One region of the Arthrobacter sp. FW306-07-I genome, then DNA from elsewhere that is predicted to be linked to it. Evidence: riboswitches for the same ligand, from Rfam matches in the RefSeq annotation. Region 1 holds a riboswitch; the other holds the start of a gene.
The links. Region 1 has a riboswitch for cyclic di-AMP ahead of LFT46_RS03110 (hypothetical protein). Riboswitches for the same ligand answer to the same signal wherever they lie in the genome.
Positions count from the first base shown of each region.

Region 2: another riboswitch for cyclic di-AMP. It lies ahead of LFT46_RS04095 (C40 family peptidase); the one in region 1 lies ahead of LFT46_RS03110 (hypothetical protein).

Region 1 is NZ_CP084550.1:630,358-641,329, reverse strand. Features, by position in the region: gene LFT46_RS03120 (ArnT family glycosyltransferase) at 1-1,231, shown strand, start outside; gene LFT46_RS03115 (ArnT family glycosyltransferase) at 1,256-3,433, shown strand; cyclic di-AMP (ydaO/yuaA leader) riboswitch at 3,516-3,676, shown strand; gene LFT46_RS03110 (hypothetical protein) at 3,682-4,440, shown strand; gene LFT46_RS03105 (glyoxalase superfamily protein) at 4,618-5,034, opposite strand; gene upp (uracil phosphoribosyltransferase) at 5,079-5,714, opposite strand; gene LFT46_RS03095 (phosphatase PAP2 family protein) at 5,727-6,551, opposite strand; gene LFT46_RS03090 (nucleoside deaminase) at 6,608-7,117, shown strand; gene LFT46_RS03085 (glycosyltransferase family 4 protein) at 7,163-8,266, opposite strand; gene LFT46_RS03080 (6-pyruvoyl trahydropterin synthase family protein) at 8,269-8,664, opposite strand; partial or broken gene LFT46_RS03075 (zinc-dependent alcohol dehydrogenase) at 8,707-9,708, opposite strand; gene LFT46_RS03070 (HNH endonuclease signature motif containing protein) at 9,935-10,972, opposite strand, start outside.
Region 2 is NZ_CP084550.1:861,087-872,058, forward strand. Features, by position in the region: gene LFT46_RS04060 (helicase-associated domain-containing protein) at 1-1,749, opposite strand, end outside; gene LFT46_RS04065 (hypothetical protein) at 1,760-1,993, opposite strand; gene LFT46_RS04070 (cold-shock protein) at 2,222-2,605, shown strand; gene LFT46_RS04075 (DUF3027 domain-containing protein) at 2,612-3,190, shown strand; gene serC (phosphoserine transaminase) at 3,326-4,456, opposite strand; gene LFT46_RS04085 (metal-dependent transcriptional regulator) at 4,798-5,499, shown strand; cyclic di-AMP (ydaO/yuaA leader) riboswitch at 5,640-5,851, shown strand; gene LFT46_RS04090 (M23 family metallopeptidase) at 5,862-6,683, shown strand; cyclic di-AMP (ydaO/yuaA leader) riboswitch at 6,812-6,989, shown strand; gene LFT46_RS04095 (C40 family peptidase) at 7,114-7,737, shown strand; gene LFT46_RS04100 (NlpC/P60 family protein) at 7,900-8,673, shown strand; gene LFT46_RS04105 (HNH endonuclease) at 8,938-9,438, shown strand; gene mobA (molybdenum cofactor guanylyltransferase) at 9,493-10,218, shown strand; gene LFT46_RS04115 (DUF6457 domain-containing protein) at 10,215-10,508, shown strand; gene LFT46_RS04120 (molybdopterin molybdotransferase MoeA) at 10,505-10,972, shown strand, end outside.

The DNA.
Region 1 (10,972 bases):
CATGCCCGGCGGCGCCGCCGGGGGTGCTGCAGGCGGGCCCGGAGGCAGCTTCGGCGGCGGCAACGCTGGATTCGGCGGGGCTGCCGGCCTGTTACGGATGTTCGGGACGAGCTTTGGCGGTGAAGTCTCATGGCTTTTGCCCGCTGCCCTGATCCTGCTGGTGGCGGGCCTGTGGTTCACCCGGCGTGAAGCCCGCACTTCCCCAAGCCGGGCCGCCCTGATTCTGTGGGGCGGCTGGCTCTTGGTCACCGGAGGCGTCTTCAGCTTCATGAGCGGCATCGTCCACCCCTATTACTCGGTAGCACTGGCGCCGGCCATCGCGGCACTGGTGGGCATCGGAGCGGTGGAACTCTGGCGCGGCCGAACCTACTGGCCTGCCCGCATTGTCCTTGCGGTGGCCGTCCTGGGCACCTCGATTTGGTCCTCTGTCCTCCTGGGCCGGGACGCATCCTGGCTCCCTTGGCTGCGCGTGGCGGTCATCATCCTCGGTGTCCTTGCCGCCGCGGCAATCCTGCTCCGCCTTGACGCCGTGCGCACCTCCGGACGGTTCCGGCGTGCGGGGGCGGCCGCCGTCGTCGTCGTATCCCTCTTGGCCGGCGGGCTTGGTGCCGGTGCCTGGACCCTGGCCACCGCTGCCTCCGCACACTCAGGCTCCATTCCGACGTCGGGACCCGCAGGCTCAGCGGGCGCTTTCGGCAACCGGGCCGCGGGCTTCCGCGGCGACCGGACCGACGGCAGGAACTCCGCCACGGACTCGGCCACCGGAACCGACGGCCTTGACCCAATGAACGGCCTCGGCGGCACCCCCGGAGCCGGTACCGGCGCACCTGACGGCGGCCCGGGCGGTGCAGGTGGCCCCGGTGATGCTGGCGGCGCCGGCGGTCCCGGCGAAGGAACTGCCGATGCCGCGGTGACTGCCCTGTTGAAGGCCACCAGCACAAAGTGGTCTGCGATCGTTTCCGGCGCCACCCAGGCAGCCAGCCTGGAACTGGCCACGGACACCAACGTCATTGCCCTCGGAGGCTGGAACGGCGGTGATCCCTACCCCACCCTGGCCGAGTTCCAGGACATGGTGGCCAAGGGCCAGATCGGCTACTTCATCCAAAGCGGAGGCATGGGCGGTGGCGGCATGGGCGGCCGCGGCGGCAACTCCGAAGTGGCCGCCTGGGTCCAGGCCAACTTCCAGGCCCAGACCGTAGGCAACTCAACCGTCTACCAGCTCACCAAGTAGGACACGATGGCCAGCCAGCAAAGCATGCCTGTAACCACCGCAGCCCGCCCCCGGAGGAATCCACTGGGGCGGGAGCGATTCACCCTCCGGGGCCGGCCGGGCACGCGGGACCATGCGGCCTTCCGCGGAGACCGTGCGGCCTTCCACCGGAGGCTGGAACTGGCAGCTGTACTGGCTGGCACGGCCGTGCTGTACCTGTGGAACCTCGGTGCGTCGGGCTGGGCCAACGCGTTCTATTCCGCCGCAGCCCAGGCCGGATCGCAGGACTGGGCAGCCTGGTTCTTCGGCTCCTCCGATGCCGCGAATGCCATCACCGTGGACAAGCTGCCGGCCTCCCTGTGGATCATGGGGCTGTCCGTCCGGATCTTTGGCCTGAGCTCGTGGAGCATCCTGGTTCCCCAGGCCTTGATGGGGGTCGGCTCGGTGTGGCTGGTCTATCTGGCCGTGCGGCGGGCCGCAACGCCGGCCACCGGTGATGTCCGGCTTGCGCACCGGGCAGGGCTGCTGGCAGCGGCGGTCCTTGCCCTCACCCCGGTTGCCACCCTGATGTTCCGGTTCAACAACCCGGACGCCCTGCTGGTGCTGCTGATGACAGCAGCCGCGTACGGGTTCCTCCGCGCGGTCCAGGAGGACCGGCCTCGGTGGCTCCTGCTGGCCGGGGTATTCCTGGGCTTTGGGTTTCTCGCCAAGCAGCTTCTGGTCCTGCTGGTGGTTCCGGGGTTCGCCCTCGCCTACATGGTGGCAGCTCCGGGCGGCACCCGGCGGCGGTTGATCCGTCTGGCAGCCGCGGGAGCAGCGATGGTGGTTTCTGCCGGCTGGTGGCTGCTGGCCGTCGAGCTGACGCCGGCGAACATGCGGCCCTACATTGGCGGATCCCAGAACAACTCCATCCTGGATCTGACGTTGGGCTACAACGGCCTGGGCCGGCTCACGGGCGACGAAACGGGCAGTGTGGGCGGTGGCAACGGCTGGGGCGTTCCGGGCCTGTTCCGGATGTTCAACAGCGAGTTCGGCGGCCAGATCGCATGGCTGCTGCCGTCCGCACTCATCCTTGCGGCGGGGCTGCTGTGGGTGGGGCGGCGGGCACCGCGAACAGATGTTGTCCGCGCTTCCGTCATCATCTGGGGCTCGTGGGTCCTGGTAACGGGCCTGGTGTTCAGCTTCATGGCCGGCATCATCCACCCCTACTACGCGGTGGCACTGGCACCGGGAATCGCCGGAATGGCAGGCCTGGGCAGCGTTCTCCTGTGGCAGCGCCGCAGGCAAACTGCTGCCCGCATCTTCCTCGCTTCAGCAGTGGCCGTGGCATCGCTTACGGCCTTCTACCTGCTGGGAACCACGTCCGCCTACGGCCCTTGGCTGCGCTGGCTGGTGCTCGGCGGAGGTTTGGCAGCCGCAGCAGGCATTGGGCTGGGCAAGTTCCTGCGCTTGGCTTCCATGCAGCGGACGACGGCGGCCCTTGCCATCGCTGCGTCGCTCGCCGGTCCGCTGGCCTACTCCGTCACCACCGCGGCTACGGCACACAGCGGGGCGATCGTCAGTGCGGGGCCAGCCTCGGGCTTAGGCGCCGGCGGCCGCGGACCGGGAGGCTTCAGTTCGACCGGCCGGAGCCCTTCGGGCCGGGGCGCCGGACAGGGCGTCACGGGCCAAGGTCCCACGGGGCAGGGCTTCCAGCAGCAGGGTTCCCAGCAGCAGGCCGCCCCGGCCGGAACAAACCCTGACGGCGCTAACTTCGGGGGCAGGCCCGGCGGCGGACTCGGTGGCCTCCTCGGCGCACCTACTCCATCAGCGGATCTTGTGGCCGCGCTCAAAGACGGTGCAACCAATTACACCTGGGCAGCAGCGGTAGTGGGCTCCAACAATGCCGCCGGGTACCAGCTCGCCACGGAACTGCCGGTGATGGACGTGGGCGGCTTCAACGGCACCGACCCCTCCCCCACCCTGGCGCAGTTCCAAGACCTCGTCGCGCAGGGAAAAATCCACTACTTCATTGCCGGCGGGCTATGCCGTCCAGCTCCGGTTCGGATGCCGCCGGCCGGATCGCCGAGTGGGTTTCGCAGAACTTCAGTGCGCAGAGCATCGGCGGCACCACTATCTACCTCCTGGCAGGGTAACAACACGGCCTGGTGTCCTGAACGTAACGATTCGACCGCACGCCAGAAGCAAGCCGGCGCGCTGGAGGCCGTGACTTCCGTTACCTAAATGTGACTTTGCTTCGCTTTTCCTGTACCGTCGATTGGGTGCGGCTCCCGTTCGGGCCGCATATCCCGGGTTGACGCCAAGCTCTGCCGCTTCCCCGGATTCCGATTGAGCAACGGCAGAGGCGGGGGACCCACCGTCCCGGGCGATGAACGCCCTTGGGGTTAAGCACGTACGTGATCTTTCCGTGCGGCCGGATGCCCTCATCCGAACCCGACAGCTAACTCCGCAGGTGTGAGAGGCGATCAATCATGTCCAAAAACACGGCAGAAGCATGCCTGCATGCCAAGGGTAAACATCTGGCACAGCAGGAACCGGCCAAGAAACCAGCAAAGAAGACCAGCCTGGGCGTGCGTGCCGGGATCCTTGCAGCATCCTGCGCGGTGCTCGTGGGGGTAGGCGCGGCAGGCCAGGCAACCAGCAGCATGACCCCGGTGTCATCCACCGAATCAAACTCTTCCACGGCAGCGGCCGATGCCCAAATGAGCATCGAGAAGAGCGAAATCCGCTCCAACCCGGCAGTGTCCGTTCCGGCGGCAATCAGCGTAGCCCCCCAGGCAGCGGAACCAGCCCCCGCGCCTGCACCGGCGGCCCCCGCAGCGGAAGCCCCGGCACCTGCCGCGGCTCCGGCACCCGCCCCGGCACCTGCCCCGGCTCCGGCACCCGCTCCTGCACCTGCGCCGGCACCCGTCGTCGCGGTGAATGATCCCGCCGGTGCCCAGGCTTATGCTGCCGGCCAGCTGGCAACCTTTGGCTGGGGACCTGACCAGATGCAGTGCCTGCAGACGCTGTGGACCAAGGAGTCCGACTGGACCACCACGGCCACGAATCCCAGCAGCGGCGCCTACGGCATCGTCCAGTCCCTGCCTGCAGAGAAGATGGCCAGCGCCGGCGCTGACTACCTGACCAACTACCGCACGCAGATCAACTGGGGCCTGGATTACATCAAGAAGAGCTACCAGTCTCCGTGCGGTGCGCTGAACTTCCACCTGGCGCACAACTGGTACTAGGCACCTCTCCCTGGCATAGCGCCGCAAAGGGAAACCTTCAGCTGAACCTCCCGGCTCCAAGGACAGCCGACGGCGTCTCCCGCCACCCGCCGTCGTACGCCTTGGCCACGGGGTAACGCCGGGGATTCCAGCGACAGACCGCGGGCCGCATCATCACGATGCGGCCCGCGGTCTGTTTTAAGCGTTGCTGGGCGTACTGCCGGCCTGAGCTGCATCCTGCCCGGCATTCCGCCAAGGGATGTACTGGACGGCCCACTTATTGCCGTCCGGGTCGGCGAAGTAAACGAAGTGGCCCCAAGGCAGCACTTCGATGTCACTGACGTCCACACCATTGTTCTTCAGGTGGTCATGCGCCTTTTGGATGTCGTCGACCACCATCTGGAGGGTGGTTCCCGTGCCGGGAGGGGCGTCCAAAAGCCCCTCGCCCATGCAGATGGAGCAGGCAGAGCCGAGCGGCGTCAGCTGTACGAAGCGCACGTGGTCCGACGGCCGCTCGTCGTAGTCCGCGTTGAAGCCCACCTTGTTGACATAGAAGTCCTTGGCGCGGTCAACGTCGGATACAGGGACAAAGACAAGTTCGAGTTTCCAGTCCATCCGCACAGGCTAGCGGCGGCACACCGATTGAAAAAGGGTAAAAACTACCCTGCGATGCCGTAGAGCCGGTCGCCGGCGTCGCCCAGGCCGGGAACGATGTAGGACTTCTCGTTGAGCTTCTCGTCGATGGAGGCCAGGACGATGTGCACGTTCGCGCCCGAGAGTTCCTCTTCCAGCCGTGCCAGGCCTTCAGGGGCAGCCAGCAGGCAGATGCAGGTGACGTCGGAAGCGCCCCGCTTGAACAGGAACTTGATGGCCTCACGCAGGGTGCCGCCGGTGGCCAGCATGGGGTCCAGCACGAAGACCTGGCGGCCCGTCAGGTCCTCCGGAAGGCGCTCGGCATAGGTGATGATGTCCAGCGTTTCCTCGTCCCGGGCCATACCCAGGAAGCCCACCTCGGCCGTGGGGACCAGCTTGGTCATGCCCTCCAGCATTCCCAGGCCGGCACGCAGAATGGGAACCACCAGCGGTGTGGGCTTGGTGAATGCCGTGCCGATGGTGGTGCTGACTGGCGTCTGGATGGTGACGGGCTCCGTGCGGACCTCCCGCGTGGCTTCGTAAGCCAGCAGGGTCACCAGCTCTTCCGTCAGCTGGCGGAATACCGGCGACGGCGTGTTCTTGTCCCGCAGGACGGTGAGCTTGTGGGCGACCAGGGGGTGGTCAACAACGAGAGTGCGCATCCCCCAAAACTATCATCCGGCGGTGTCCTTGCCTCGGCTGCCGGACGCGCCCTGCTTGCCGGCATCGCCGCCGTCGTGCACGGATTCGAGGACGACGTCCCGCACCACGGGACGATCGAACGTGGGGGCCGGACCCGCATGCTGCTTGCGCCTCAACAGGTGGAACAACCGATGCGCCAGGATCACGATGGCCACCCAGGCCAGCCCCAGCGTCCAGCCGGCCATGACGTCGGTCAACCAGTGGTGGCCCAGGAATACCCTGCTCAGCCCCATGGCAATGATGAAAATCACGCCGGCCGTGATTGCCGTGACCCTGACCCAGAGTTGGTGGAACTGCAGGCAAAGAACGTACAGGAGGACACTGATGACCACGGTGGTGTTGAGGGTATGGCCGCTGGGGAACGACGGCGAATCCTCGTAAGGCGGGACTGCATCGGCGTGGTCCGGCCGGGTCCTGCCCACAAGTTTCTTGCCGAACGTGGTGGCGAGGATGGAGACGGTTGCCGCACCGCCCACCAGGAGGAGTGGGCGCCAGGTCCGGCTCAGGAACGTCAGCCACGCGGTAAGGATGCTGGCGAGGATGGGCATACCGATGCCGCCGCCGATGTTGGTGAAGCCGGTGGCAAAAGCATCAAGGCCCGGGTTTCGCAGCGACTCAGCGTACTGGAGGGCCGGAACATCGAGGTTCGCGAGCCCGTCCTTGCCCACCACGTCGTCATAAACCTCGGCGCCGGCAAGAGCCATGATGACAACCACCGTCCCACCGATGATCAGGGTCAGCCAGAGGGCGGCGTAGGGCTTGAACCATCTGTCCATCCGCTCGTGGACTCTGCTCATCATGCCTCCCAGGAAAAGTACGCAAGCTTAGTATCTCTCGAAACTATCATTGAGCCATGCCGTTGCCCGAAAAGAAACACAACGCCTGGATGGGCCTTGCCTTGACTGAGGCCCGGCGGGCCCTCACCACGGAGGACGTGCCCATCGGCGCCGTGGTGATTGGGCCCGACGGCGATGTGCTGGGTTCCGGCCGAAACCAACGGGAGGCGCTGGGCGACCCCACAGCCCATGCCGAAGTGGTGGCCATCAGGGAGGCGGCCGGACGGCTACAGGAACGGGCACGGCTCCACGGCGGCAACGACGACGGCTGGCGGCTGTCCGACTGCACCCTGGTGGTCACCTTGGAACCGTGCGCCATGTGTGCCGGCGCCATCGTGCTGGCGCGGATTCCCCGGGTGGTGTTCGGAGCGTGGGACGAGAAGGCCGGGGCCGCCGGGTCGGTGTTCGATATCCTCCGCGAACGCCGCCTCAACCATTGGGTCGAGGTGTACCCCGGGGTCCGCGAGGAAGAGTCCGCACAGCTGCTGCGGGCGTTTTTCGCCGGGCACCGGAGCAACAGCCTCTAACCCCGTTGGTTCAGTCGGGGCCCGCTTCAGTCCTGGCCCGGACTTTCAGTCTCCAAGCGGTTCCCGCCGCGCCGCGCCCGACAGCAGGGCCAGCATCCCCTGGGCGGTACTGCTCCAGTCCGGCAGCCTGGTCCGCGCTTTCAGCGCTGCTGCCCGCCAGCCTTCCCGGGTTTGTTCGTCCGTCAGCCAGCGACGCAGGACCTCCGCCAAGCGACCCGGACTCTCACTTGCCCCGGCCGGAAGTGGCAGCGCTGCCCCCGGAAGGCGCGGCCCGCCGTCGTCCGCTCTTATCCCGGCGATGCCAAGCGCTTCCACTGCCCCCGTCCCCTCGCGGACAAGTACCGGGATTCCGTGCGCAAGGGACTCGGTGACCGCCATTCCGAACGCTTCGATCCGGGAAACGAGCAGGGTCAGGTCGGTGCGCGCCCATTCGGCTTCGAGGTCCCTACCCGTGAGCTCACCCTCCAGCCGCACCCGTTCCTGCAGCCCGTTGGCAGTGATGGCAGCCTGGACCTCCCGCGCGTAGTCCGGGTCGGCCTGGTCGGACCCCACGAACGACGCAGTCCATTCGAGGTCCTTGAGCCGGGCCAGCGCCTCGACTGTCAGCACCTGGTCTTTGTTGGGCAGCAGGGCTGCGACGACCGCCAGGTGCGGAGGCGTGGAACCGTCAGCCTGGGGTGCGGGGTCCACTCCGGGCAGGACCACTTGGGCCTGGCGGAGTCCCCGGGTGGTAAGCACGGACGCCGCAGAAGCGCTGCTGCAGACCACTCCGGTTGCTGCACGCAGGGCCCTGACTTCGCGTTCGAGCGCTGCGGATCCCGAACTTTCCGGAACGGGCATATGTACCAGGACCCATGTTTCCCGCCCCGCCTTTGCCGCGAATTCCAGTTCGTCCGGGGCACCAACGGCCACCAGCCCGTCTACGATGACCACGGCATTCCCCGGAGCCTTGTCAGATTCCCACGCCCCGAGCAGGGTGCCCAGACGGCGTCGTTCCTTGGCGCCGGCATCCGGCCAGCTGCCATCGACGCTGATGACGTCCACCTCGGCACCGAGCGCTTGCAGGCCGGCAACCAGATGTGCGTTGTAGACGTTTCCGCCTGAGCTGTGGCGTATGTTGCCGGGGACCAGCAGCCGGATGGGGCGCACGGCTACGCGGTGAGGTCCAGGGAATAAGAGGCCCAGGCGTCCGGATTCTCGCGCAGGGTGACGTCAATTGCCGCCAGTTCCCGGCCGTCGTCGCTGTCCTTGATTTGGGCGGCAACCTGCTGGGTGATGTATTCGGCGAGCGCCTCCGTGGTGGTGAGCTTGCCTTCGAAGTCCGGGTGCTCGTCCAGGTTTTGGTAGTTCAGCCCGGCCAGCACGTCCTCGATGATGGTGCCGGCGGCACCGATGTCCAGGACGATCGCGTCGGCGTTAAGCGCGCGACGGCGGAAGGTCACCTCCGCAACGAAGGTTGCCCCGTGCAGGCCCTGTGCGGGGCCGAACACTTCACGGGGAAGGCTGTGGGCGATCATGAAGTGGCGGCGGACGGTCAGGCTGAACATGGGGTACCTCAAGTTTCCGTTGTTGTCAGTGGCTGGACTGGGGGCGGAGCTGCTTCCGGGGTACTCGACGACGTGGCACAGGGCTTGCAGGGTGCCATCCGCCAGGTTCTGAACCGCGTCTGGCAGGTCCTCGAAGCGGCATGATCCGGTCAGGAACGCGTCGAAGACGGGATCCTTGAGCAGCGATACGGCGAGGTCAAGCCGGTCCGCGTTGGTGCGGCGGTGACGGCGGGCACGTGCCACCATGCCCACCTGGCTGGCACGGATAGATAGGCGCCTCGCGTGGAAATCCTCCCCCAGCGGTACGGTGACCTCCCGGTTGGCGTACCAGGACATTTCGATGACGTCGCCTTCATCGCCGGCGAGCTGGAGGCTGCGTTCCAGGCCCTCCTGGGAGGCCGAGCAGTGGAAAACGATGTCGCAGTCGGCCAGGGCGTCATCCGGCTGCGCGAAGTCCACACCCAGCGTGTCCGCGAGCTGCCTCCTGCCCGGATCAAGGTCCACGAGCTGCAGGCGCTGCAGTGGGAAGGTGCGCAGCAGCGTAGCCACCATGCCGCCCACCAGGCCGGCGCCGACGACCGCGACCCGGTCCCCCAGGCGCGGCCCGGCTTCCCACAGGGCATTGACAGCTGTTTCGACTGTGCCGGTGAGGACCGCCCTGCGCGAGGGGACCTCGTCAGGGATCCGGGTTAGGGATTCCACGGGAACCACGTAGCGGTCCTGGTGCGGGTTCAGGCAGAAGACGCGCTGGCCCTTCCACCCCTCGGGCCCCTCCTCCACGACTCCGACGGAGAGGTAGCCGAACTTCACCGGGCCGGGGAACTCGCCCTCCTGGTGCGGGGCGCGCATTTCCTCTGCGACCCGCGGCGGAACGGCCCCTGCGTGAACCACCATTTCCGTGCCCTTGCTGATGCCCGAGTAAAGGGCACGGACCAGTGCTTCACCCGGTCCGGGGGCGGCCACTTCTTCCGCCCTGAGTTCGCCGTGCTCTTTGGCAGTGGTCCAGTATGCGGTTGCGTGGATGGGAGTTTCTGAATTCGTCATCTTGCTGATGAATCTATCCGGACCCGTGGCGAGGGGGAAAGTCCGACGGCGGATGTCGGGTTTCGTTGCGGCTTGCCGGGACACGTCGGACAGCATCCCGGGCGGTGAAAGGCATGGCTTCGTGGCGGGGCTTAGTGACGCAGTTTCATTTCAGGGTGACCAATCCGCGGGCAAGCCAACGGTGATTTTCCCCGGCACCAGGCAGACAGCTAGGGAGAGGCCGCAGCTAGGCGGAGGGCGGATGGAGGATACCGTCAAGGCATGCTTCCCCCAGGGAGAAGCCCCCGACCACCAAGTCTGTGCAACCTGAGATTGCCCTTTGCGCCGGATTCAGTTGCGGCACCAGCTGCCTGGGCCGTTTGGGTGGTTCCCAGTCCTGGTGTTCGCTTGGGTAGTGCCTGCCAGCGGGTGAGATCCAGCCAGGTGGTTCGTTCTTGGTGGCCCGGGTGGGTTTCCAACCGGTGCTGTGCCGGAGCTTGTGGTGCTTAGGGCAGGGCTGTCCCAGGTTGCTGATCCCGGTGGTGCCGCCCTTGGCCCAGGCGAGGATGTGGTCGGCATCGTTGTCCAGGGAATTGAGGATGTGGTCGGCATCGTTGTCCAGGGAATTGTTGCTGCAGCCCGGGAACGGGCACTTACCGTCCCGCATCCGCAGCCAGGCCCGCATCGCCCCGGTCACCCGGTAACTCTTCCGGCCGATCTCCAGCGGCGCCCCATCCCGCGGATCCACCAACACCCGGTAAAACGACCCCGCACCGTTCGCCACCAAATCGCGGGCCATCGAGGGCGGGATCGGCCCGTACCCGTCCAACATCGCCGGTTCATCGGCCAACCCCATCAGGGAGAACACCGGAACCGTGACCAGAACCTGGGCCCGGATCGGCGAAGACACGTCTTCCCGTCCAGCCCTGCCATTGACACCGGCGCTGTCACGGGCACCGGTATCGCCGTCACCACCATCAGCTTCGTCAATCGCATCCGTGACACTGGCGCCACGGCCGCTACTGGTCCTATTGCCACTGCCACTGCCACTGCCACTGCTGCTGCTGCTGCTGCTGCCGAGGATCGCATCAGCGAACTTGTCCGCCCGCAACTGGGACATGGTCCGGGACTCCTCCGGCCCCTGCAAAGACCTTGCGACCGCGGTGAGCCGGTTCCACCCCGCCAACGCCTGAGCCGCCGGCAAACACGCGGACAGCCACGCCATCCCGTCCTGGTCCGGCCGGAACTCCACCCGCCGATCCGCGACCCCCTTGGCATGGCGCTT
Region 2 (10,972 bases), 230 kb from region 1:
CTCCGCGGAGAACCGGTAAATGGTGGCAGGACCCTGCCCCTCGGCGTCGGCCATTCCCTGGAGCTGTTCCGTCAGTGCAGGGGAGAGGTAACCGGGAGCAACAGCGGTCAGGTCAGCCTGCAGCAGCACGTGGTTCAGGGCGGCGGGCAGATGTTCGCCCAGAATGGCAAGGGCGGCATCGGGGTCGTCCTCCGCGAAGGCGCTCCCCAGCTGGCTCAGGGCCCCGGAGCCCACCAGGCCCAGCATTTCAGCCTCGGCAAGGACGCCCCGGATCAGGGAACTGAACCGCCGGGCCATCCGCGGCTGGGACCATTCGGCGCGCTGCAGCACCGCGGCGGCATCAAGGACGGGCGCGCCACCGTCGCCGTCCTCGGCTTCCCGCGTCAGCTCAAGCAGGATTTCCAGGATGCGTTTGCGGACAACCGGGGCATCCGGGCGCTGGGCCCCCGCGGACAAGGCGGCGATGGTGGTGCCGGAGGCCGAGCGGGCGGCCGCCGCCCCAGGCGCTGAATTGACGGGTTGGCCCACCATGGAGGGCACGCGCTCGCTGGCCAGCCAGGCGTTCACCAGCCACAGCCATTGTTCCTGCCGGGGCAGGACCAGCCACTCCAGTTCCGGCGGCTGCACCCACGATGACGAATCGACGTCGAGGCGGATCAGGCCGGCCAGGCCGCACAGCTCCAGCAGCCGGCCCACCGCGCCCTGGTCAATGCGCAGCTGGTCGGACAGCCGCCGCAGCTCGCGGACGCCCACGCCCCCGCTTCGCAGGGTGGCCAGCGGCTGCGTCTTAACCGCATGCAACAGTTCGGAGACCAGCCGAAGGGTTTCGGAAATAGCACTCAGGGCCGCATTCCTGCGCAGCGCCGCGGTGGTGCGGCCAAGTTCGGCAACCGGCGGTGAAAGGGTGAAGTCATTGATGATTGCGCCGCCGCGCAGTGCCAGTCCCACGCTGTGCGGCAGCTCAACGTGCGCCGCGTCCAGCGGCACCAGCAGCCCGCGTGCAAGGAGCCAGTCCACGGGCCCGACGTCGGCCCCCTCCGTGGCGACCGAGGCTTTCCGTTGCGCCTGGGGGACGGCACCCATGGCCCAGTTCCGGAACTTGGCAAGCAGCGCCGTCGTCCGCTCCGGGGCCTTGGCCAGGATGTCCTGCAGGGCTTCGGGGGACGATGTCCAGTGCTGAAGCGCCAGAGCCGCCTCCATCGGCGTGGTGGCGCCGTGGATCGCGAACCCGCTGCGGTGCAGCTCGGCGACCAGCCGCACCGCCCGTTGCGCGAAGGCCGGCTGAAGGCGGACCAGCTCCGTGTAGCTCCGCCCCAGCCCTGCCGGGTAGATGCCCACCACGTCCTTGAGCGAGCCCACCGGCAGGAAGAATTGCTGGTCGGCCGCGGCAGGGGTGCCGTGCGGGGGAGCGGCGGGGTGCACCAGGGCAAGCTCCTGCAGGGTGCCGATGATCTGCTCAACGACTGCCGGCGAGGAACCGCGGATCAGCTGGTGCAGGCCTTCCGCCGAGGCGCTGTGCCCGGTGTCCGTGTTGGTGCAGAGGTGCAGGGTCTCCAGGACCTGCATCTGCGGGCGGTTGAGCCGCTCGAGGGCGCGCTGGACGCTGACACGGGAAGTGGCGCGCGCCGCCAACGCCGCGAAATCCGGAACGGAGGGGGAGATGAGGTCCGGCCGCGCGGCGAACAACGCCCGCAGCGAATCGTCGCTGCGTGCCTCCAGTTCCATGCCAAGCGCGCGAATAAGGGACATCACTCCAACGTTACCGCCGCTCAGCCTTTCCCGCCCGCCGACGGGCGGCGACGCCGTCCAGGACCACTACCAGCATCAGGATGAAGGCCACCGGGAGGCCGTACAGCGCGGAGTAGGTGACCCACGTGGGGGCCACCGACCCGGTGAAGGCAAGCGCCATGACCATCCCTACGGCTATGAGGGACAGCACGGCAATAACAGCGGCGAGGACCATCAGCGGCCGCCGGTAACGCGAAGGAGTCATGGACGTAACGCTACAGCGGCTGCATTGGTGGGGTTAAACACTCCCGGCGCCCTTGCGCCTGCGGCGGAACAGTGCTGGGGAAAGCGTAATGAGGGCATCCGGCAGGATAACCTTGAAGGATACAGACCAACACGGTTTGCGCTTGCCATACCTTGAACCCGCACAACAATGCGGATGCGGTGGCAGGCGGCCGTGTCTCATGACAGCAGAACGAAGAAGGTTGATTACGTGCCTACCGGCAAGGTCAAGTGGTATGACAAGGACAAGGGCTTTGGGTTCCTCGCGGGCGAAGACGGCCAGGAGGTCTTCCTGCCCAAGTCGTCGCTGCCCGAAGGGGTAACGGAGCTGAAAGCGGGCACCCGGGTGGAGTTCGGTGTGGCGGACGGCCGCAAGGGAGCGCAGGCACTGGGCCTGCGGGTGCTGGACAAGACCCCGTCCATTGCCAAGGCGAAGCGTCCCAGCGCCAAGGACCTCGCCCCGCTGGTGCAGGATCTGGTGACCGTCCTGGACAATCTGTCCGGCACCCTCTCCAAGGGCAAGTACCCGGACGGCAACAAGGGCAAGGCCATTGCTGCCGCCCTGCGCAAGGTTGCCGACGAGCTGGACGTTTAAGCGCCCATGAATCCCCAATCTGAACAGCCGGGCGCGCCAGTGCAGGAGCAGGCTGCCAAGACCCCGCCCAAGCGCAAGGCCGGCGTGCCCGTGTGGCGTACGGGCAAGCCTGACGCTTTCCTGGCCGCGGCTGTTGATGCCGCCCGGACCGCAGTGGAAAGCATCACGCCGGCTGCCACCATCGGCGCGCACCTTGCGGCCAAGAGCGAGGGCGACCGGCTGGTGACGCACCTGTTCGAGTCCCGGCTGCCCGGCTACGCAGGGTGGCAGTGGTACGCGGTGCTGACCCGGAACTCGCGCTCCAAGGTGGTCACGGTCAACGAACTGGGCCTGCTGCCGTCCGAGGATTCCATCCTCGCCCCGGAGTGGGTGCCGTGGGCCGAGCGGGTCCGTCCCGAGGACGAACAGCCGCAGGAGCCTGAAGCGGGTGGCCACGAAGCAGAGGCCCAGGAAACAGACGGCCAGGAGACCGGTGGTCCCTTGACGGCGGAACCTGCCGAGGCCGGCGCCGGCCACGCTGCAGAAGGGGACTCAGGGCCGGCAGGGGAATCGGCGGACGACGACGGAGCGCAGGCAGGAGCCTAGCCGCACCTTTACCGCGAGGCTGGCCACGTCCTTTGCCAGGCACAACGAAAACGGCGCCGTCCGGGATAAACCCGGGCGGCGCCGTCGTACGTCAAGCGTGCCAGCGTAGGGACAGGGCCTAATGGTCCACTGTGCCTACTTGCGCAGCTCGCCCACCACGTAGTCAATGCTGGCAAGCAGGGCCGAGACGTCGCTGGGCTCGATGGCCACGAAGGTGGCGATGCGCAGCTGGTTGCGGCCCAGCTTCCGGTAGGGCTCGGTGTCCACGATGCCGTTGGCGCGCAGGATCTTGGCCACTGCGGCGGCGTCCACCGACTCGTCGAAGTCGATGGTGGCGATGACGTTGGAGCGTTCCTCCGGCTTGGCAACGAACGGGGTGGCGAAATCGGAAGCCTCGGCCCAGCTGTAGATGCGTCCGGCTGAATCGGCGGTACGTGCAGCCGCGAAATCCAGGCCGCCGTTGGAATTCAGCCACTGCACCTGGGCATCCAGGGTCACCAGCGTGGACAGCGAGGGCGTGTTGTAGGTCTGGTTCAGGCGGGAGTTGTCAATGGCAGTCTGGAGGTCCAGGAAGTCCGGGATCCAGCGGCCGCTGGCCTTGATGCGGGCGGCCCGGTCAAGAGCGGCGGGGGAGAACAGGCCAAGCCAGAGGCCGCCGTCAGAGGCGAAGTTCTTCTGGGGCGCGAAGTAGTAGACGTCGCTCTGGGCAACGTCCACATCCAGGCCGCCGGCAGCCGAGGTGGCGTCCACCAGGACAAGCGATCCCTCGTCGACTCCGGAAACCCGCTGGACCGGGGCTGCCACACCGGTGGAGGTCTCATTCTGAGGCCAGGCATAAACGTCCACCCCGGCCTCGGCCTGTGCCATTGGTCGGGTGCCGGGCTCGGACTTGATGATCGAGGAGGCTTCCAGGAAAGGTGCCTTGTTGGTGGCCGCAGCGAACTTGGACCCGAACTCGCCAAAGGAGAGGTGCTGGGCCTTCTTCTCCACCAGGCCGAAGCTCGCGATATCCCAGAAAGCAGTGGAGCCGCCAACGCCAAGGACAACCTCGTAGCCTTCCGGGGCGCGGAAGAACTGGCTCAGCCCTTCACGGACGGACCCCACCAAGTTCTTGACCGGGGCTTGGCGGTGAGAGGTGCCGAGGATGGTTTTGGACGCTGCGGCGAGGGCATCGATCTGTTCCTGCCGGACCTTTGACGGACCGGCACCGAACCGTCCGTCCTTGGGCAGGAGGTCGGCGGGAATCGTGATGCTGGTGTCGCTCACAGGTGCTCCAATTTCGGCGGGGACGAACGCTTTGGTCCGCACGGGCGGGTTGTGGTGGCCGGCAGCCGGGCGGCGGCTGTGCCATAGGCCTTTTCCATTCTGCCTGAACAGCGGCGCTGGGCGGCAACCGGCAGCGGCAAAGTCCAGACACTGAGACAACGCGGCGGGCGTGCAAGTGTCCCGCGTGTGCAACCCTTCCGCGTGCACCTGTTGCGGCTCCCCCTGGGGCCGCGGCTATTCGGACAAAGTCAAAATAGGCTAAGCTTTCCCCCGGACTACCTCGCGGGAAGAGGCGATACGGTGGGACAACGCAAGGTACTGCGCTCGAGGAGCTGAGCTGGATGACGGATCTGATCGACACTACGGAGATGTACCTCAGGACCATCCTGGAGCTTGAGGAAGAAAACATCGTCGCCCTCCGGGCCCGTATTGCCGAGCGCTTGCGCCACTCCGGCCCCACCGTCTCCCAGACCATCGGCAGGATGGAGCGCGATGGGCTCGTTGTTGTCTCTGGTGACAGGCATTTGGAGCTCACTGACACCGGGCGCAAGCGCGCCACGGAGGTGATGCGCAAGCACCGGCTGGCCGAACGCCTGCTGGCGGACGTCATCGGGCTGGACTGGGCCTACGTCCACGATGAAGCCTGCCGCTGGGAACATGTGATGAGTGAGCGGGTGGAGCGCCGCATCTACGAGATGCTGGACCACCCCACCGAATCCCCGTACGGCAACCCCATCCCGGGCCTTGCCGCGCTGGGCGGCCGGCCGGCCCCCGGCTTCGGTGACGGCGCCATCAGCCTGGTGGAGGCGATGAAGAGCTACGTGCCTGCTTCCGGCGTGACCATCAGCCGCCTCGCGGAGCCGATCCAGGTGGAGCCGGAGCTGCTGTCGCAGTTGGACGAAGGCGGAATCCGGCCCGGCGCTGCAGTGGCCCTGGAGCGCGTGGGCGACTACATCTCGGTGCGGGTGGCCGGGATTGAAGGAGCGCTGGAGCTTCCGCCGGAGGTTGCCGCACACGTCTTTGTGGCCGTCAAGCAGGGCTGAAGCGAAACTTCCATACCCCGGACCTGCCCTTCCAGCCAAAGATAACGGAATTGTTACCTAGGGTCTTAAGCCCCTATAGTAGAACCAGTCGTTTGAAACTTAAGCGTTACCTGATCCGGAGCCGAGCTCTGCCAGCGGATCGGGTGCACGAGTCGTTACTGGCAGAGGCGGGGGAACCACAAGCGGCAGCGGGGGACTGCCTTGGGGTGAAGTCCGTCAGCAGCAAGCCTCTCCAGTGAAGGATTCTTCCGGGAATACCCCTGCGCAGAAGCTTGCCCTTGGCGGGCCGGGTCTTTGATCTCTCTGACCCGAATCCGACAGCTAACTCCGCAGGCTTTTCCAGAGAGGAACCCTTCTTGACCATGCACACCCCCCGGGGACGCCGCCGTGCTGCCGGCCCCCCTTCGGCGCCGCGGGTTGTCGAAGTTGTCGCAGCGGAGCGCCCCCGCGACCTCCATCGCGACGCCCGCCGCCGCCGGGGTCCGTTCCGCCAGATGACGGAGTTTGCCGCTGCCAGCGGCATCGGCCAGAAGGCCGGCATTGCCCTGGCAGCCACCGGCCTGGTGCTGACCGTGACCGTGCCCGCCACAAGTCCCGTTATGGCCACTGATGCCGCCGGCAGCGCCCCGCTTGCAGCCTCCTCAGTCACGCCGCAGCCCGAGATCTCGGCCGACATCGGTGCCCAGATCGACTTCAGCCGGTCCGCCGTGGTGACCCAGGCGGACCCGGACGGGAAGCTAAAGCAACTGCTGAGTGCCCAGTCGGCCGGCTCCGTGACGCGTGCCGCGTCAGCCGGCACCCTGGCTGCACCGCTGGCATCCCTTGCCACCGCTTCCCCCTTCGGTTATCGGGTCAGCCCGATTACTGGAGGCTCGGGCGACTTCCACCGGGGCCAGGACTTCGTGGCGCAGTGTGGGACATCCGTCCTGGCGGCCGCCACGGGTACCGTGACCTTCGCGGGCTGGCATCAGTTCGGCGGCGGAAACCGAGTGGTCATCGACCACGGGAACGGGCTGGAAACCACGTACAACCACCTGTCGTCCTTCAATGTGAAGGTGGGCCAGACCGTCTCCCGCGGGGACGTGGTGGCGCTGAGCGGCACCACTGGTGCGTCCACCGGCTGCCACCTGCACTTCGAAGTCCAGGTCAATGGCGAAGTGGTCGATCCCATGGGCTGGTTGTAACCGAATGATTGCGCACTCTCAGATCGCCGTGACTAGCCGTGACCTGAATGTGACATTGAAACAAAACTGCTGTACCGTCTAACTCGCGTCAACTTTTCCGAAGTTGACGCTCTTGAGTGGATTGCCTAACTCTGCCACCGCTCAAGGTCCGTTCGCATTTCATCGTCTGGCAGGGGCGGGGGAACCAATTTCGGCCTTCATCCAGAAGGCCTTGGGGTTAAGTCACAAGCTTCCCAGGAAGCAGCGTGGCCGGGTGACTCCCATCCGAATCCGACAGCTCACCTCGCAGGCATTGGGAGAGGCTACCTTCGTGTCTTCACGCCATAATTCTGCGCGCCACCGTGCGCAAACGGTTCGCACCAACCCCTTGGATGCCGTTTCCAAGGCCGTGAGTGCAAATGCCGGGACCGTAGGCCGCCAGGCTGCCGTTGTGGCAGCCGCCTCGGGCCTGATCCTGAGCATGGGCCTGCCGGCCACTGCTGCTGATACCACTGCCGGTGTCTCAGCTTCCACTGAGTCCGGTTCGGCCCAAACGGCCCTCGCCGTCACCGCTGCCCCCACCGCCACGGTTTCCTTTGAACGTCCCGTGGTCAAAACCGCCGCTGCTCCCAAGGTGCAGCCGGTGCGTACCCAGTCCACCGACACGGCCAACGCTGCTGCTGCTGCCGGCCAGGACGCCGCGCCGGCCGCCAAGACCGCCCAGACCGTCTCCTCGGCGGCGACCTCGGGCATCGCAGCCATTGCCTACACCGGCATCGGCCACTCGTACGTGTGGGGCGGCACCAGCCCCGTCACCGGCTGGGACTGCTCCGGGTTCGTGCAGTGGGTTTACGCCCAGGCAGGCATCAGCATTCCCCGCACCAACGCGTGGAGCATCATGACCCCCACCTCCGCGCCGCAGCCGGGTGACCTGGTTGTCCAGAACGGTGGCGCCCACGTTGGCATCTACGTCGGCAACGGCATGATGATCAGCGCACTCAACCCCTCACAGGGCACGCTGCTCCACTCGCCTGCAGCCACCGGTACCTCGTCGTACTACCACCTCAACAAATAGTTCTTGGGCTCCGTGCTCCAAGGGCTATTTCTTTGCCCAAAGCTTCTTCGCTAGAAACCACATCCCCGTTCGGGACGCGCCGGCGTACCCCCAAGATGCCGGCGCGTCCAACACACTTTGCCTGCCTACCTGCGGTTGCAAGGAAAACGAAAGAGAGAACTGATGACGACTCGTGCTACCGCACGGCACCGCGCCGAGGTCACCAAGACCAACTCGATCGCTGTCATTGCCAAGGCTGTCAGCGACAACGCCGGGGGCATGGGCCGCCAGGCTGCGGTCATCGCCGCCGCTTCCGGCCTGGTCCTGACCAGCGGCATTGCGGCCAACGCCGCCGATGCCAACGTCAAGCGCGACTCTGCTCCCGCCTCCGCGCTGGAAGTTGAATCCGCCGTCGACGCCCCGATTTCCGCCGCTTCCACCATTGCGATCAGCTTCGAGAAGCCAGCTGTGACCACCACGCCGGCCCCCGTCGTCGAGCCCGAGCCCCAGGTTCAGGTGGAGGAAGCTGCCCCTGCTCCCGCCGCCCAGCCCGTTGCCGCTCCCAAGGTCACCGCCAAGGTCGCCACCGCCGCTGCCCCGGCCGCTCCCGCAGCCCAGGCTTCTGCCAGCGGCAAGGGTGCTGCAATCCTCTCCGCCGCCTACGCCCAGCTTGGCGTCCACCAGGACTGCACCATGCTGGTGACCAACGCCCTGGCCGCCGTCGGCATCCACTTCCACGACTGGCCCGCCGGCTACCTGTCCCTGGGGGACACGGTGCCTGCTTCCCAGGCACAGCCCGGCGACCTGATCTACTACGCCGATGGTGGCGGAGGAATGGCACACATCGCTGTTTACGCCGGAAACGGCATGGCCGTGCATGGCGGCTTCAACGGCAACGACACCGTGGTCTTCAGCGCAAACGTGGGCTCCGGGCCGGTTTTCATCCACGTCAGGTAAGCACCGCATGTCCGGCACTGGCAACAGGCAGTGCTTGTCCAAGGACCCCCGCCCTCGCAGCGGGGGTCCTTGGCGTTTAAGAAGTTCCCCGCAGGGGACTGATGCCTGCCCTGCTGGGGAACGTTCCCCGCAGGGAATCCGGGCGGCGATTACCTGATTTTGCACTTCTCTGTTTACTCTTGTGATGTCGATCCATAGCCCGGACATGCCGAGGGCAGCCGGCCCTCGTGCCCCTGACGGGTGCGGCCGTGAAGAGGTAAGTGCATGCGCACTCTCGTTCTGAATGCTGGATATGAACCGCTGGCGGTCATTACTTTCCGCCGGGCGCTGGTGCTTGTGCTCACGGGCAAGGCGAGCGTCGTGGCCGAAGGGGATGACCCTGTCGTGGGACCCACGGACGTCCTGGGCCGCCCGTCCGTGATCCTCCTCAACCGGTACATCCGGCCCCGATACAACCACTCCACGGCTGTCAGCCGCAGGGGCGTACTCAGACGCGACGGCCATAAATGCGCATACTGCGGCAAGGCAGCGCATACCATCGACCATGTGCACCCCAAGTCCCGGGGCGGGGCTGACTCGTGGGAGAACCTGGTGGCAGCCTGCCTTCGCTGCAACAACGTCAAGGGCGACCACACCCCGACCGAGATGGGCTGGAGCCTGCGCTTTGTGCCGGAGCCTCCGCGCGGCACCATCTGGCAGATCAAGGAACTGGAAAAGCCCACGCCCGCGTGGGATCCGTTCCTCCTGCCCGAACGCGCCGCCTGACCTCCGCTTTCGACGGGAGTGATCGCTGCCCCGCCTGATGGCTAGGCTGGGGGAGTGCAAGAGAACAGCCTGGTTTTTGATGCCCTGATTTTGGCCGGGGGCCGGTCCTCGCGGCTGGGCGGGGTACCCAAACAGTCCCTTGTCTTCCAAGGCCAAACGCTCTTGGAACGGGCCCTGGACGCCGCAGCCGGCGCCCGCCGCACTGTCGTCGTCGGCGACAGCGCCTTCCTGCCATCCCAAAGCACAACACCCCGCCCTGTATCCCCGGCAGCCTGGCCGGCCGACGTGCTCATCTGTCGAGAAGAGCCGCCGTTCGCAGGGCCTGCCGCTGCCATCGCGGCTGGTTTGAACACCTTGGGCGAAAATGGCGGAGCGGCCCCCTTCACCCTGGTGCTGGCCTGCGATATGCCGTTGGCCTCCGAAGCGGTGGCCGTGTTGCGGAAGGCTCTTGCCGCATCTGGAGCACGCCCCGGGGGAGGCGGAGGAGGCGGCGTGATGGCCCTGGCCGGCGACGGGAAGGTCCAGCCGCTGGCGGCCTTTTACAGCACGCCCGGGTTAAAACAAACCTGCGCGGAGTTGGCCGCACGCGACGCGTTGGTCAACGGCTCCGTCCGGGCTCTCCTTGCTAGTCTGGACGTGCAGCTTGTCACAGTCCCCGCCGGGTCCACCTCCGACGTGGATACCTGGGACGATGCTGCCGCGCTGGGGGTTGCCGCCAGGAGCCAGCGTGAATGCAAGGACCGGAGCGCGGGCGGAACTAACGTGGGAGGCAAGTCGTGAAAAGCCAGGACGAAACGCTGGAGGAATGGTGCAGGGCCCTCCTCCAGGCGTACAAGCTCGAGGACGTCCAGGTAGACATCAACGCGGTGCTGGCACTCGCCGGCGTTGCCGCCCATGCCGTTGTCCGGCCGGCCGCACCGCTTACCACCTTCATTGCCGGCTTCGCCGCAGGCCTGGCTGCCGCTCCCGGCAGGGAGCTGGACGCAGCCTCCATGGACGCGGCGCTGGCCGTTGCCCGCACCCTGGCAGCTGACTACGAGGCTGAAGCCGCCGGGACTCCCGGCGAATGACAGCAGAAGCCCAGAGCGATCCGATGGCACCGCCCGATTCCGGGCCGGAGAATGCCGGACCGGCAGAAGCCGCCGCGGAAGAAAGTGGTACGGCTGGGGCTGAATCCGGCGACACGGAGCCGGGCGAAACCGAACCAGGGCATGCCCACCACCATCACCTGGCACACACGTGGGAAGAGGCCAGGCAGGCCGCCTACGATGCGGCCACCCCGATTCCTCCCAGCCCCGTGGCCCTGCAGATCGCCTTGGGCCGGAAACTTGACCAGGACATCGTGGCCCTCCAAAACATGCCGCACTATGCGTCCTCGGCCATGGACGGCTGGGCGGTCAACGGAAGCGGTCCATGGATCCCGGTGGAGCCGGGCACCCGGCTGGCGCCGCACCAAGCCAGTCCCATTGCCACCGGCGGCCTGATTCCCGCGGGTGCCAAGGCGGTCCTACGTACCGAGAGTGCAGTCCTCGGC